2 regions of the Telluria sp. GW821-FHT07G12 genome follow, and region 2 is predicted to be linked to the other one. Evidence: predicted binding sites of a transcription regulator. Region 2 holds the regulator's gene; the other holds the start of a gene.
The links. The regulator NrdR, encoded in region 2, represses ribonucleotide reductase genes. The targets are predictions, from matches to a motif close to CACNANATNTNGTG.
Positions count from the first base shown of each region.

Region 1: AC07PE_RS06155 (ribonucleoside-diphosphate reductase subunit alpha) is a predicted target of NrdR. The motif match lies at 2,914-2,927, and genes of this name have one in related genera.

Region 1 covers NZ_JBWKQA010000001.1:1,317,225-1,324,207, reverse strand. Annotated here, with positions in the region: gene AC07PE_RS06165 (sensor histidine kinase) at 1-1,171, shown strand, start outside; gene AC07PE_RS06160 (sigma-54-dependent transcriptional regulator) at 1,177-2,667, shown strand; gene AC07PE_RS06155 (ribonucleoside-diphosphate reductase subunit alpha) at 3,091-6,000, shown strand; gene AC07PE_RS06150 (ribonucleotide-diphosphate reductase subunit beta) at 6,123-6,983, shown strand, end outside.
Region 2 covers NZ_JBWKQA010000005.1:117,783-124,765, reverse strand. Annotated here, with positions in the region: gene AC07PE_RS19185 (SDR family oxidoreductase) at 128-880, opposite strand; ZMP/ZTP riboswitch at 985-1,083, shown strand; gene glyA (serine hydroxymethyltransferase) at 1,183-2,430, shown strand; gene nrdR (transcriptional regulator NrdR) at 2,460-2,930, shown strand; gene pilV (type IV pilus modification protein PilV) at 3,025-3,585, shown strand; gene AC07PE_RS19165 (PilW family protein) at 3,582-4,511, shown strand; gene AC07PE_RS19160 (pilus assembly PilX family protein) at 4,508-5,290, shown strand; gene AC07PE_RS19155 (type IV pilin protein) at 5,327-5,773, shown strand; gene AC07PE_RS19150 (GspH/FimT family pseudopilin) at 5,770-6,351, shown strand; gene ribD (bifunctional diaminohydroxyphosphoribosylaminopyrimidine deaminase/5-amino-6-(5-phosphoribosylamino)uracil reductase RibD) at 6,400-6,983, shown strand, end outside.

The DNA of each region.
Region 1 (6,983 bases), on a different contig from region 2:
CCAGGCCGGGATCATGGGCGCGGCCTTGTTTGCCGTGGTGGTGGTGGTCAGCCGGCTGGCGGCGCGCCTGATCCGGCAGGAAGAGCTGGCGTCCAGGCGCGGCGCCGACCTGCGGGTCCAGCAAGCGGTATACCGCATCGTGGTCGACGACGTCGGCGACGGCATCCTGGTGGTAGGGCGCGACGGCTTCGTCTTCAGCGGCAACCCGGCGGCGCGGCGCATGCTGGGTCTGGAGGCCGACAACGACTTCCGCCTGGCCGACAGCCCGGCCCTGGAGCCGGTGGCCCAGTGCTTCGAGGCCTGGCTGGCCGGCGGCACGGCCGACGGCCATGTCACCATCAAGCGCTGGCAGGAGCAGGACGGACCGGTGCGCGGCCGCCTCGACCAGCCGGTGCACCTGAAGCTGCGCTTTGCGCGGGTCGACACCCCGGATGACGCGGCCGAGCGCTGCGTGATCTTCATGCAGGACGTGAGCGCCATCGAAAACCAGGCGCAGCAGCTCAAGCTGGCCTCGATGGGCCGCCTGACCGCCAGCATCGCGCACGAGGTGAGGAACCCGCTGTCGGCGATCGGCCACGCCACCTCGCTGCTGGCCGAAGACCTGAACGGACCGGCCGAGACGCGCCTGCTGCGCATCGTCGGCGACAACGTGGCGCGGGTCAACCGCATGGTCGAGGACATCCTGAAGCTGTCGCGCAAGGTGCAGCCGGGCGCCGAGCCGGTGCATTTGAAGGCCTTCCTGGAAGAGCTGAAAGCCGAATTCACGGAAACCCATGGCCTGGCCGATAATATGGTGTGGATCGGCGATGCCGGCAATCGCACCGTGCGCTTCGACGGCCTGCATCTGCGCGAAGTGCTGGTCAACCTGCTCGGCAATGCGATCCGCTATGCGAGCGGCAAGCCGGCCAGCATCCGGCTGTTCCCGGTACTGGATGCCACCGGCCGCGTCGAACTGCACGTGCAGGACGACGGCCCCGGCATCACGGCCGAGGTACGGGCCCATTTGTTCGAGCCCTTCTATACCACCTCGAGCAAGGGCACCGGCCTGGGGCTCTACCTGGCGCGCGAGCTGTGCCTGAACAACGGCGCCATGCTGGACTACGAATACCGGGTGGACGGTCCCGCCGGCTTCGATGCGCCGGGACGGTTCGTGATCACCTTCTCTATATAGATAGTATGAGTTCTCCTCGCATCCTTGTAGTTGACGACGAAGCCGACCTGCGCGAGCTGCTCGAGATCACCCTGGTCAAGATGGGACTGGACGTCGACAGCGCCTCGACCGTGCGCGAAGCGCGTGCGCTGCTCGGCCAGAACGAGTACGCGCTGGTGCTGACCGACATGCGCCTGCCCGACGGCACCGGCCTGGAACTGGTGCGCGAAGTGGCCGGCGCGGGCCGCGGCACGCCGATCGCCGTGATCACCGCCTACGGCAGCGCCGAGAACGCGGTGATCGCACTGAAGGCCGGCGCCTTCGACTACGTCTCCAAGCCGGTGGTGCTGGACGATTTGCGCACCATGGTGCGCTCGGCGCTGCGCCTGTCCGAGAAGCCGGCGGCCCAGGCGGCCGGCGATGCGAACCCGGTAGACGACGGCGGCAATTCGCGCCTGCTCGGCCGTTCGCAGGCGATGCAGGCGCTGCGCGCCCAGATCGGGCGGCTGGCGCGCTCGCAGGCGCCGATCGCCATCAACGGCGAATCGGGCAGCGGCAAGGAGCTGGCGGCGCGCGAGATCCACGCCCAGAGCGCGCGCGCCGGCAAACCCTTCGTGGCCGTGAACTGCGGCGCGATTCCCGAAGCGCTGATGGAGGCCGAGTTCTTCGGTTACCGCAAAGGCGCCTTCACCGGCGCCACCGACGAGCGCGACGGCTTCTTCCAGGCCGCGAACGGCGGCACCCTGATGCTGGACGAGGTGGCCGACCTGCCGCTGGCGATGCAGGTCAAGCTGCTGCGCGCGATCCAGGAACGGCGCGTGCGCAAGATCGGCGCGACAGCCGAGGAGGCGGTCGACGTGCGCATCATCAGTGCGACCCACAAGAACCTGGCCCGGCTGGTCGAGAGCGGCCAGTTCCGCCAGGACCTGTTCTACCGCCTGAACGTGATCGAATTGACCCTGCCGCCGCTGCGCGAGCGCCTGGACGACCTGGCGCTGCTGGCCGACGCCATCCTGGTGCGCTTGGCGGGACCGGGCAATGCGCGCCTGGGCGCCGGCGTGCTGGAAGCGCTGCGCAGCTATGCCTTCCCCGGCAATGTGCGCGAGCTGGAAAACGTGCTGGAACGGGCGCTGGCTTTCGCCAACGACGGCGTGATCGAGGTCAGCGACCTGTCCTTGAAGGGCGCGCGCCTGGCCGAGCAGGGCGGGGCAGCGGCGCCGGCGCTTGCGCAAACGGAGGAGCAGCCGGTGGCCGTCCCTCCGGCCGCACCGCCGTCCGCTCCCGTCGCGGCGCCGGCGATGGCATCGGCGCCGCTCGACAGCCTGCCCGCGCTCGGCACCGGCGAACTGCCCAGCAACCTGCCGGACTACCTCTGCCAGATCGAGCGCGACATCATCCAGCGCGCCCTGCAGCAGACCCAGTTCAACCGCACCCAGGCCGCCAGCCTGCTGGGCATCAGCGTGCGGCAGTTGCGCTATCAGATGCAGAAACTGGACATCCACGCGCCCGAGCCCTGATCTTTGACCTCGCTCATATGCTGTTGTCTTTTCGCCATCGCAGCATGCCCTAATTGTGGGCATCCAGCGCCCCAAGCGACAGCAGCGTGGCGCCCTCAAAACCTTATGTTAGTGCTCACTTTCATTCCGAGGCCCAGAATGATTCGCCTTGGCAAATGTCAAGCTCGGCGCTAGAAAAAAATCCGCTCAGCAGAGTCTTTGATATTCCTGAATATCGACTATACTTAGGTTCATAAGGCGCTCAAACACTAGATCTAGTGGTCGGTGGCAGAGTCAGCCAAGCAAGAGGAGGGCCAGTTGCAGGCTTTTTAAGAACAGGCTTCTCCTCTTTATTATTCTCAAAAAGTTATTAGGCTGCCAACTTTGCACAGTTGGCATTCATCGTTTATCAGTCGGTGGCGTGCAGCCATCCTGGGAGGCTCAATGCAAACATCTTCGGACATCTCCATCAATCCGCAACCAGGAACGGCTGCCGGCGCGAGCGCCGCCGAGCTGGTCGCCAATAACGACTACCGCATCATCCGCCGCAACGGCGCCGTGGTGCCCTTCGCCCCGAGCAAGATCGCGGTTGCGATGACCAAGGCTTTCCTCGCCGTGAACGGCGAGCAGGGCCGCGAGTCGGCGCGCATCCGCGAGCTGGTCGAGCAGCTGACGAACAACGTGGTCGCGGCCCTGGTGCGCCGCCAGCCGAACGGCGGCACCTTCCACATCGAGGATGTGCAGGACCAGGTGGAGCTGTCCCTGATGCGCTCGGGCGAGCATGACGTCGCGCGTGAATACGTGCTGTACCGCGCCAAGCGCATGGACGAGCGCCGCGCCGCCAAGGAAGCCGCCGGCGTCACCTCCGCCGACACCCCGCAGTTCACCGTCGTCGACGGCGGCGTGCGCCGTCCGCTGGACATGAACGAAGTGGTGTCCCTGATCGGCGCCGCCTGCGTGGGCCTGGAAAAGCACGTCGATGCCGACGCCATCCTGGCCGAAACCGTCAAGAACCTGTACGACGGCGTGCCGGTCGAAGAGCTGCACAAGTCGGCCATCCTGGCCGCCCGCGCCCTGATGGAAAAGGATCCGGCCTACAGCCAGGTCACCGCGCGCATCCTGCTGCACACCATCCGCAAGGAAGTCTTCGGCAAGGAAGTGCCGCAAGCCGGCGCCGCCGCCGAGTACATCACCTACTTCCCGCAGTACATCGCCAAGGGCATCGACGCCGAGCTGCTGGACGAGGAACTGGGCAAGTTCGACCTGCAGAAGCTGGCCAAGGCCATCGTCGCCGACCGCGACCTGCAGTTCGGCTACATCGGCCTGCAGACCCTGTACGACCGCTACTTCCTGCACATCCGCGAAACCCGCATCGAGATGCCGCAGGCCTTCTACATGCGCGTCGCGATGGGCCTGTCCCTGCGCGAAGAGAACCGCGAAGCGCGCGCGATCGAGTTCTACAATCTGCTGTCGAGCTTCGACTTCATGAGCTCGACCCCGACCCTGTTCAACTCGGGCACCCGCCGCTCGCAGCTGTCGTCCTGCTACCTGACCACGATCGGCGACGACCTGGAAGATATCTACGACGGGATCAAGGAAAACGCGCTGCTGTCGAAATTCGCCGGCGGCCTGGGCAACGACTGGACCCCGGTGCGTGCGATGGGTTCGCGCATCAAGGGCACCAACGGCAAATCGCAGGGTGTGGTGCCGTTCCTGAAAGTGGCGAACGACACCGCCGTGGCGGTCAACCAGGGCGGCAAGCGCAAGGGCGCGGTCTGCGGCTACCTGGAAACCTGGCACCTGGACATCGAGGAATTCCTCGACCTGCGCAAGAACACCGGCGACGACCGCCGCCGCACCCACGACATGAACACCGCGAACTGGATTCCGGACCTGTTCATGAAGCGCGTGATGGAGAAGGGCTCGTGGAGCCTGTTCTCGCCGTCCGAAGCGCCGGACCTGCATGACAAGGTCGGCAAGGCCTTCGAGGAAGCCTACCTGGGCTATGAAGCCAAGGCGGCGCGCGGCGAAATGACCGTGTACAAGAAAATCGAAGCGCTGGACCTGTGGCGCAAGATGCTGTCGATGCTGTTCGAGACCGGCCACCCGTGGATCACCTTCAAGGATCCGTGCAACATCCGCTCGCCGCAGCAGCACGTGGGCGTGGTGCACTCGTCCAACCTGTGCACCGAGATCACGCTGAACACCAACGCCGACGAGATCGCCGTCTGCAACCTGGGTTCGGTCAACATGCCGGCCCACATGAAGGGCGACGGCCTGGACGCGGTCAAGCTGCAGAAGACCATCCGCACCGCCATGCGCATGCTGGACAACGTCATCGACATCAACTACTACGCCGTCGACAAGGCCAAGAACTCGAACCTGCGCCACCGTCCGGTCGGCCTGGGCATCATGGGCTTCCAGGACTGCCTGCACATGATGCGCGTGCCGTTTGCCTCGGACAAGGCGGTGGAATTCGCCGACCGCTCGATGGAAGCCGTCTGCTACTACGCCTACCTGGCCTCGACCGAACTGGCCGAAGAGCGCGGCCGCTACCAGTCCTACGAAGGTTCGCTGTGGGATCGCGGCATCCTGCCGCAGGACTCGATCAAGCTGCTGGCGGAAGAACGCGGCGGCTACCTGGAGCAGGATACGTCCGAGACCATGGACTGGAGCATCGTCCGCAACCGCATCAAGCAGTTCGGCATGCGTAACTCGAACTGCGTGGCGATCGCCCCGACCGCGACCATCTCGAACATCATCGGCGTGTCGGCCTGCATCGAGCCGACCTTCCAGAACCTGTACGTGAAGTCGAACCTGTCGGGCGAGTTTACCGAGATCAACGGTTACCTGGTGCGTGACCTGAAGGCGCGCGGCCTGTGGGACGAGGTCATGATCAACGACCTGAAATACTTCGACGGCTCGCTGTCGCGCATCGACCGCGCACCGCAGGACCTGCGCGACATCTACGCAACGGCCTTCGAAGTCGAGCCGAAGTGGCTGGTGGAAGCCGCATCGCGCCGCCAGAAGTGGATCGACCAGGCGCAGTCGCTGAACATCTACATGGCCGGCGCCTCGGGCAAGAAGCTGGACGAGACCTATAAACTGGCCTGGCTGCGCGGCCTGAAGACCACCTACTACCTGCGCACCGTGGCGGCTACCCACATGGAGAAGTCGACCACCCGCACCGGCGCCCTGAACGCCGTGCCGGTCGACGGTGGCCTGTCGGCTGCAGCAGCGGCGGCTCCGGCCCCGGCGGCAGCGCCGGCAGCGGCAGCGGATGTGGTGGAAGGCGCCGCCTGCTACCTGCGTCCGGGCGACGCCGGTTTCGACGAGTGCGAAGCCTGCCAGTAACTATATAAAAGTACGTCGTCCCCGCGAAGGCGGGGACCCAAGTTAGTGGCAAACCACAAAAACTTGGATTCCCGCCTGCGCGGGAATGACGGTTTCTAAGCTAACAATACAAGGAAAAGATCATGGCTCTGTCATGGGACGATGAACCGATTACCAGCGCACCGGCCGCCGGCGCCGCTCCGGAAGGCGCCACCGCCGCCGACGTCGCCAAGCGCGTGAACGCCGACGACAAGCGCATCATCAACGCCAAAACCGACGTCAACCAGCTGGTGCCGTTCAAGTACAAGTGGGCCTGGGACAAGTACCTGGCCGGCTGCGCCAACCACTGGATGCCGCAGGAAGTGAACATGCAGCGCGACATCGAGCTGTGGAAGAACCCGAACGGCCTGACCGAAGACGAGCGCCGCATCGTCAAGCGCAACCTGGGCTTCTTCGTGACCGCCGACTCGCTGGCCGCCAACAACATCGTGCTGGGCACTTACCGCCACATCACGGCGCCGGAATGCCGCCAGTACCTGCTGCGCCAGGCCTTCGAAGAGGCGATCCACACCCACGCCTACCAGTACATCGTCGAATCGCTGGGCCTGGACGAGAAGGAAATCTTCAACGCCTACAACGAAATCCCGTCGATCCGCGACAAGGACCAGTTCCTGATCCCGTTCATCGAGGTCATCAACGATCCGGAATTCAAGACCGGCACCCTCGAAAACGACCAGAAGCTGCTGAAGTCGATCATCGTGTTCGCCTGCCTGATGGAAGGCCTGTTCTTCTACGTCGGCTTCACCCAGATCCTGGCGCTGGGCCGCCAGAACAAGATGACCGGCGCCGCCGAGCAGTACCAGTACATCCTGCGCGACGAGTCCATGCACTGCAACTTCGGCATCGATCTGATCAACACGATCAAGATGGAAAACCCGCAGCTGTGGACCGCCGAGTTCAAGGAAGAGATCAAGCAGCTGTTCCTGAAGGCCGTCGAACTCGAG
Region 2 (6,983 bases):
ACAGGCTTATGTGCGGTGCAGTACATAAACCTTCGAAGATTAGCGGGCATGAGTAAACGCTAAGCATGCATACTCAGCCAACAACTGTAACACTTTCTAACAACCTGCGTCGCCACGGAAACCGGCGTCAGGCCTGTGTGCGCTTGATGTTGAAAGGCGAGAAGCCCTGGCAGGTCGGCATCATTTCGATCAGGTTGATGTTGACGTGCGGGGGCAGGGTAGCGATCCAGTAGGCGGTCTCGGCGATGTCTTCGGCGGTCAGCGGCTGGGTGCCCTCGTAGACCTTGGCGGCCGCGGCGTCGTCGCCCTTCAGGCGCACGTTCGAGAATTCGGTGCCGCCGCACAGGCCCGGCGCCAGGTTGGTAGCGCGAACACCGGTGCCCACCAGGTCGGCGCGCAGGTTCAATGTGAACTGTTCGACGAAGGCCTTGGTTGCGCCATACACATTGCCGCCCGGGTAGGGGTAATGGCCGGCAACCGAGCCCAGGTTGATGACCAGGCCGCTGCCGCGCTCGACCATCGAGGGTAGGACGGCGTGGGTCATGGTCACCAAGCCCTTGACGTTGGTGGCGATCATGGTGTCCCAATCTTCCAGCGGGACCTCGTGCGCCGGCTTGGTGTTCAGCGCCAGGCCCGCGTTATTGATCAGGACGTCGATCTGGCGCCAGGACTGCGGCAGCATCGACAGCGCTTCCTCGATCGAGGCCTTGTCGGTGACGTCCATCGCGACCGGCAACGCGGATTCGCCCAGCTCCCGGGCCAGCGACTCCAGCCGGTCCTTGCGCCGCGCAGCCAGCACTACCTGGTGGCCGTTCTTGACGAAGGTGCGCGCCATCGCGGCGCCGAAGCCGGCCGATGCGCCGGTAATGAATACGATCATGATGGGATCCCGGATGATGGATGGTGAAGACAGAACTGCAAGATTGTAGCCGAAATGATCATTGCTTACCCCATGTGTCATACCTTACAATCGGCAGTTCCATTTACGTCTCACGTAACTGGCGAAAACCGCCCGCAGGCGGCGAAGGTGGAAATCCACCGGGGAGCGTGAGACGTCGTTTGCCGTTCGCCTGGGCAGCCTTCGACTGGTACGCTTCGTATCGGCGGCTGCCGTGTTTCTCGCTCCCGCCCCGGTTCAGCGCTGCCTGTTGCCTGGTACTCTTATCGATTGGAGTTTTTTTCATGTTTGCAAAAGATCACACGCTCGCCAACGTCGACCCGGAACTGTGGGATGCCATTCAGAAGGAAAACACCCGCCAGCAAGACCACATCGAGCTGATCGCGTCCGAGAACTACACCTCGCCGGCAGTCATGCAGGCGCAGGGCTCCCAGCTGACCAATAAGTACGCGGAAGGCTATCCGGGCAAGCGCTACTACGGCGGCTGCGAATACGTCGACGTCGCCGAGCAGCTGGCGATCGACCGCGTCAAGCAACTGTTCGGCGCCGAAGCCGCCAACGTCCAGCCGAACTCGGGCTCGCAGGCCAATCAGGGCGTGTTCTTCGCCATGCTGAAGCCGGGCGACACCATCATGGGCATGTCGCTGGCCGAAGGCGGCCACCTGACCCACGGCATGGCCCTGAACATGTCGGGCAAATGGTTCAACGTCATCTCCTACGGCCTGACCGAGCAGGAAGACATCGACTACGAGCAGATGGAAGCCCTGGCCCGCGAGCACAAGCCGAAGCTGATCATCGCCGGCGCCTCGGCCTTCTCGCTGCGCATCGACTTCGAGCGCTTCGCGAAAATCGCCAAGGAAATCGGCGCCTACTTCATGGTCGACATGGCCCACTACGCCGGCCTGATCGCCGCGGGCGAGTACCCGAACCCGGTGCCCTACGCCGACTTCGTCACCTCGACCACCCACAAATCCCTGCGCGGCCCGCGCGGCGGCATCATCCTGATGAAGGCCGAGCACGAGAAAGCCATCAACTCGGCAATCTTCCCGGGCATCCAGGGCGGTCCGCTCATGCACGTCATCGCCGGCAAGGCCGTCGCCTTCAAGGAAGCGCAGTCGCCGGAATTCAAGGCATACCAGCAGCAAGTCGTGAAGAACGCCAAGGCCCTGGCCGAAGCGCTGATCGCACGCGGCCTGCGCATCGTCTCGGGCCGTACCGAGTCGCACGTGATGCTGGTCGACCTGCGTTCGAAAGGCCTGACCGGCAAGGAAGCGGAAGCGATCCTGGGCCAGGCGCACATGACCTGTAATAAGAACGGCATCCCGAACGACCCGCAGAAGCCTTTCGTGACCTCCGGCATCCGCCTCGGCAGCCCGGCCTTCACCACCCGCGGCTTCAAGGAAGAAGATGCGACCAAGGTGGGCAACCTGATCGCCGACGTGCTGGACAACCCGCACGACGCCGCGACCATCGAGCGCGTCAAGCTTGAGGTGAAAAAGCTGACCGACAAGTACCCGGTCTACGCAGCATAAAGCGATCAAGCGCAGCAGCCCCGGCGACCATGAAATGCCCTTTCTGTCAGCATGAAGACACCCAGGTCCTCGATACCCGCGTATCCGAGGAGGGCGATTCCATCCGCCGCCGGCGCCGCTGCGCCCAATGCGACAAGCGCTTTACCACCTACGAGCGCGTCGAGCTCTCGATGCCGATCATCGTCAAGAAGAACGGCAGCCGTACCGAATTCGAATCCTCCAAACTGCGCGGCAGCCTGATGCTGGCTCTGCGCAAGCGTCCCGTTGCCGCCGGCGCGATCGACGCCGCCATCTCCTCGATCGAGGAAAAACTGCTCACCAGCGGCCGCCGCGAAGTCGACAGCGTCTACGTCGGCGAACTCGTGATGCAGGAACTCAAGCGTCTCGACAAGATCGCCTACATCCGCTTTGCCTCCGTCTACAAGAACTTCGAAGACCTGGCCGAGTTCCAGGAAGCGATTGCGGAAGTCGGTCCGGGCGCGAAAACCAATCCCACCTGAAGAAGTTCCATCTCTACGCTTGAGCCGTCTTTACGGCTGCCCTGAGCTCGCCTGATAAGTTCGGGTCTCCCTGTTCGAGACCTGGAGGTTCAGCATGCACGGCCGCTTACATGCCAATGCTTTCGCCGGCGGCTACACGCTGGTGGAAGTGCTGGTGGCCCTGTTCGTCGTCGCTTTGGGCGTCGCCGGGGCCGCGGCCGTGCAGGCAGTGGCCGTGCGCGCCGCGGGCGAGGCAGGGCGCCTGGCCGACGGCATGCGGCTGGCCGGCTCGCTCGCCGAGCGCATGCGTGCGAATCCGGCCGCGATGGCCTTGCCGGATGCCGCCAATCCCTATCTCCAGTTCGATGTCGACGCCGCTGCGCCGCCCGCTGCCGCGGCCTCCTGCTACGGTTCCGTCGATTGCAGTCCGCTCGAGCTGGCGAACTTCGACCTCGACGAAACCGCGGCTCAATTGCGGGACCGCTTTCCCGGAGGACGGATCCGCGTCTGCCGCGATGCCCAGGAACCGGACGCGAGCGGCCTGCTGGCCTGGGCCTGTACCGGCGGACCGGACGCGCCCGTCGCCATCAAGCTGGGCTGGCGCGACCGGCAGGCGGCACCGGACGCCCCGTCTGCGCCGGCCGTGTTCCTGACGCTTGGGGCGGGCGCGCCATGATCTTTCGCCTCCACCCGCGCCAGGCCGGCCTGACCCTGGTCGAGATGATGGTGGCGCTGAGCATCGGCCTGGCGGTCGTGCTGGCCGCCGCCCGGCTGCTGGGCCTGGCCAACGGCGCCTACGCCGCGCAGCTGGAGGCCGCCGCGCTCGACGATGCCGGCCGTTACGCTCTCGATGTGCTCGGCCGCGCCGTGCGCCAGGCGGCCCATGCCGATCCGCTTCAATTGGACCTGTCCGCGCCGATTGACATCCTGCCGGCCCGCCTGGCGGGGCTGGACGCGCGCTCGCTCGGCAGTACCAGCACCGGCATCGACATTCCGCTCGCCGTTGTCGCCAACGGCAGCGACGTGCTGGCCGTGCGCTTCCCCGGCGCCGGCAGCGGCGCGAATGGCGACGGCAGCGTCCTGAATTGCGCCGGCTTTGGCGTCGGCTCGGGCGAGGAGGGCTGGAGCATCTTCTACGTGGCGAAGAACGGCGACGGCGAGCCCGAGCTGCGCTGCAAGTACCGCGGCGCCGGCAACTGGAGCGCGGACGCCGTCGTCGCGGGCGTCGACAGTTTCCAGGTCCTGTACGGCATTGACACCGACACCCCGCGCGACGGCGCCGCCAACCGCTACGTAAACGCCGACGCGATCCGCGCGCTGGATGCGGCCTATGCCGGCCTGCCGGCGCAGGAGCTGAACCGTCATACCTGGTGGAAGCGCGTCGTGAGCGTGCGCATCGGCCTGCTGCTGCATGGCGCGCGGCCGACACGGCGGGGGCGTGGGGACATCGAGTTCCAATTGTTTGGCTCCGCGCATGCGGCCAGCGCATCGGAAAGCGACCTCGGGACGGTGGTGCGCGAGGCTGCGCTGCCGGACGGGCTGCGGCGGCGCGAGCGCAGGCTGTTCACGCTGACGGTGGCCTTGCCTGCGGGGGCCTTATGAGAGCGCGCGAACATGGCGCGGCGCTGGTCTGCGCGCTGCTGCTGATGATGGCGGCCATGCTGATCGGCGTGTCCGTGTGCAGCACCGTATTCGCCTCCATCGCCTCGGCCGGGGCCGAGCGCGAGCGCAGCATTGCGCACGAGGCCGCGGAAGCCGCCCTGCACGATGCCGAGCGCGACATCGCTGCCGCGTCCTCCGCGGTCGGCCCTGCGCGGGCCACGCAGTTTACGGAAGCCGGCGTCGCCAGCTTCGTCAGCGGTTGCGGCCGCGCCGGTTCGGCACGCGGATTGTGCCTGGCGACCTCGCCGCCGGCATGGCAGCTGCAGGACCTGGCCGATGCCGACAACCCGGCGCTGGTGCCCTATGGACATTACACCGGCGCGAGCCTGGCGACCGGCCGGGGCTTGCTGCCGGCGCGCCTGCCGGCCTACCTCATCGAAAAGATCGCGCCACCTGGCGCCGGCGCATCGCTCGGCAGTTTTTACAGGGTCACGGCGATCGGCTTCGGCAGCCGAGATTCGACACGCGTCGTGTTGCAGTCGGTGGTGCGCAAGCCCAGACCCTCACCCGCGGGCGGGGCGGGGCCACCGGACGCCGGCGGCAACGAACCGGGCGGCCCAGCCGATCCCGTCGGACCCGATCCGCCTGGCGCCGGCCGGGGCAATGGCGAAGGTCCTGGCAACGGCAACGCCGCCCCGCCGGCCCAGCTCCCGGCAGGCCGCATCGGCTGGCGCGAAATCGCCAACTGGCCGCAGCTGCACGCCCAGGCCACGGAATAAGCACTGACATCACAAGAACGAGAGAGCGAGGAAAGCATGAACACGAAGCGCGGCTTTACCCTGATCGAAATGCTGGTGGTACTGGCGATCCTGTCCATCATGGCGGCGGTGGCCATCCCGAGCTACACCAGCCACATCACCCGCACCAAGCGCACCGAAGGACAGATTGCCCTGATCGACGTGATGCAGCAGCAGGAGCGCTACCACCTGCAGCACAACACCTATGTCGAGTTCTCCTCGACCAGTGGCGACGCCGCGCCGGCGGGCTTTCCCTGGTGGTCGGGCGTGAGCGCCGCCGTCAGCTACTACGAGCTGGATGCCCACGCCTGCCCGGGCCGCGACATCGCCGATTGCGTCGAGGTGCGCGCCACCCCGGGCACGTCGAAGGTCGACGGGCGCTTTCGCGATAGGGATTGCGGCGCGCTGACCCTCGACAGCCTGGGCGTACACGGCTCGGAGAGGGCCGGCCGCTGCTGGCCATGAAGCCCGCGCCGCGAAAGCAGCGCCGGCAGCGGCGCCAGGCCGGTTTCACGCTGATCGAACTGCTCGCGGTACTGGCGATCGCCGCAATCCTGCTGGCCGTCGGCGCGCCCGACCTGCGCCAGCTGCTCCGCAACCAGCAGCTGAAAGCCGCCGCCGCCGACCTGTTCTCCGCGATCGGCCAGGCGCGCGCCCAGGCGCTGGCGCGCAGCGAGGTCGTGACCGTGCTGCCGAAAGGAACCGGCGGCGCTGACTGGCGCCAGGGCTGGACCGTATTCCTCGACCGCGACGGCGACCGTCAACCCGGCCCCGGCGACACCATCCTGGCCGAGCACGGCCCGCTGGCGCAGGGGATGGCGGTCGGCTTTTCCTTCACCACCTCGGCGCCGCCTTTCTATATCGCCTACAATGGCGCCGGGCGCAGCTGCCGCGACAGCAACCCGGCGGCGGCGCGCTATGGCACGCTGTCGCTGTTCCACGGCAGCGGCATCCGCCGTATTAAAATCAATATGCTGGGCCGGGCCCGCAGCTGCGACCCGGCGCGCGACGCGTCCTGCGACGGTCCCGCGGCGCCGCCATGAACGAACAGAGCGAATAGACAAGTGCTGATACTGAGCGATACCGAAGGCATGGCCCTGGCCCTGGAATGGGCAGCCAGGGGCATGTACATCACGGCGCCGAACCCGCGCATCGGCTGCGTGATCGTGCGCGACGGCGAAGTGATCGGCGCCGGCCATACCCAGCCGGCCGGCCAGGCGCATGCCGAGATCCAGGCCCTGCGCGATGCCCAGGCACGCGGCAACGACGTCCGCGGCGCCACCGCCTACGTGACGCTCGAACCCTGCAGCCACCATGGCCGCACGCCGCCGTGCTCGAATGCGCTGATCCAGGCAGGGCTCGGGCGCGTGGTCGCGGCAATGGAAGACCCGAACCCGCTGGTGGCCGGGCGCGGCCTGGCTCAGCTGGAAGCGGCCGGCATCGCCGTCAGCTCGGGGCTGATGGCCGAGCAGGCCTACGAACTGAATATCGGCTTCTTCAACCGCATGCGTTTCAAGAAGCCCTGGGTGCGCCTGAAGACGGCCGCCAGCCTGGATGGCGCCACCGCGCTCGACAGCGGCGAGAGCCAGTGGATTACGAGCCCGGAAGCACGCGCCGACGGCCACGCCTGGCGCGCCCGCGCGCAGGCGATCCTGACCGGCATCGGCACCGTGAA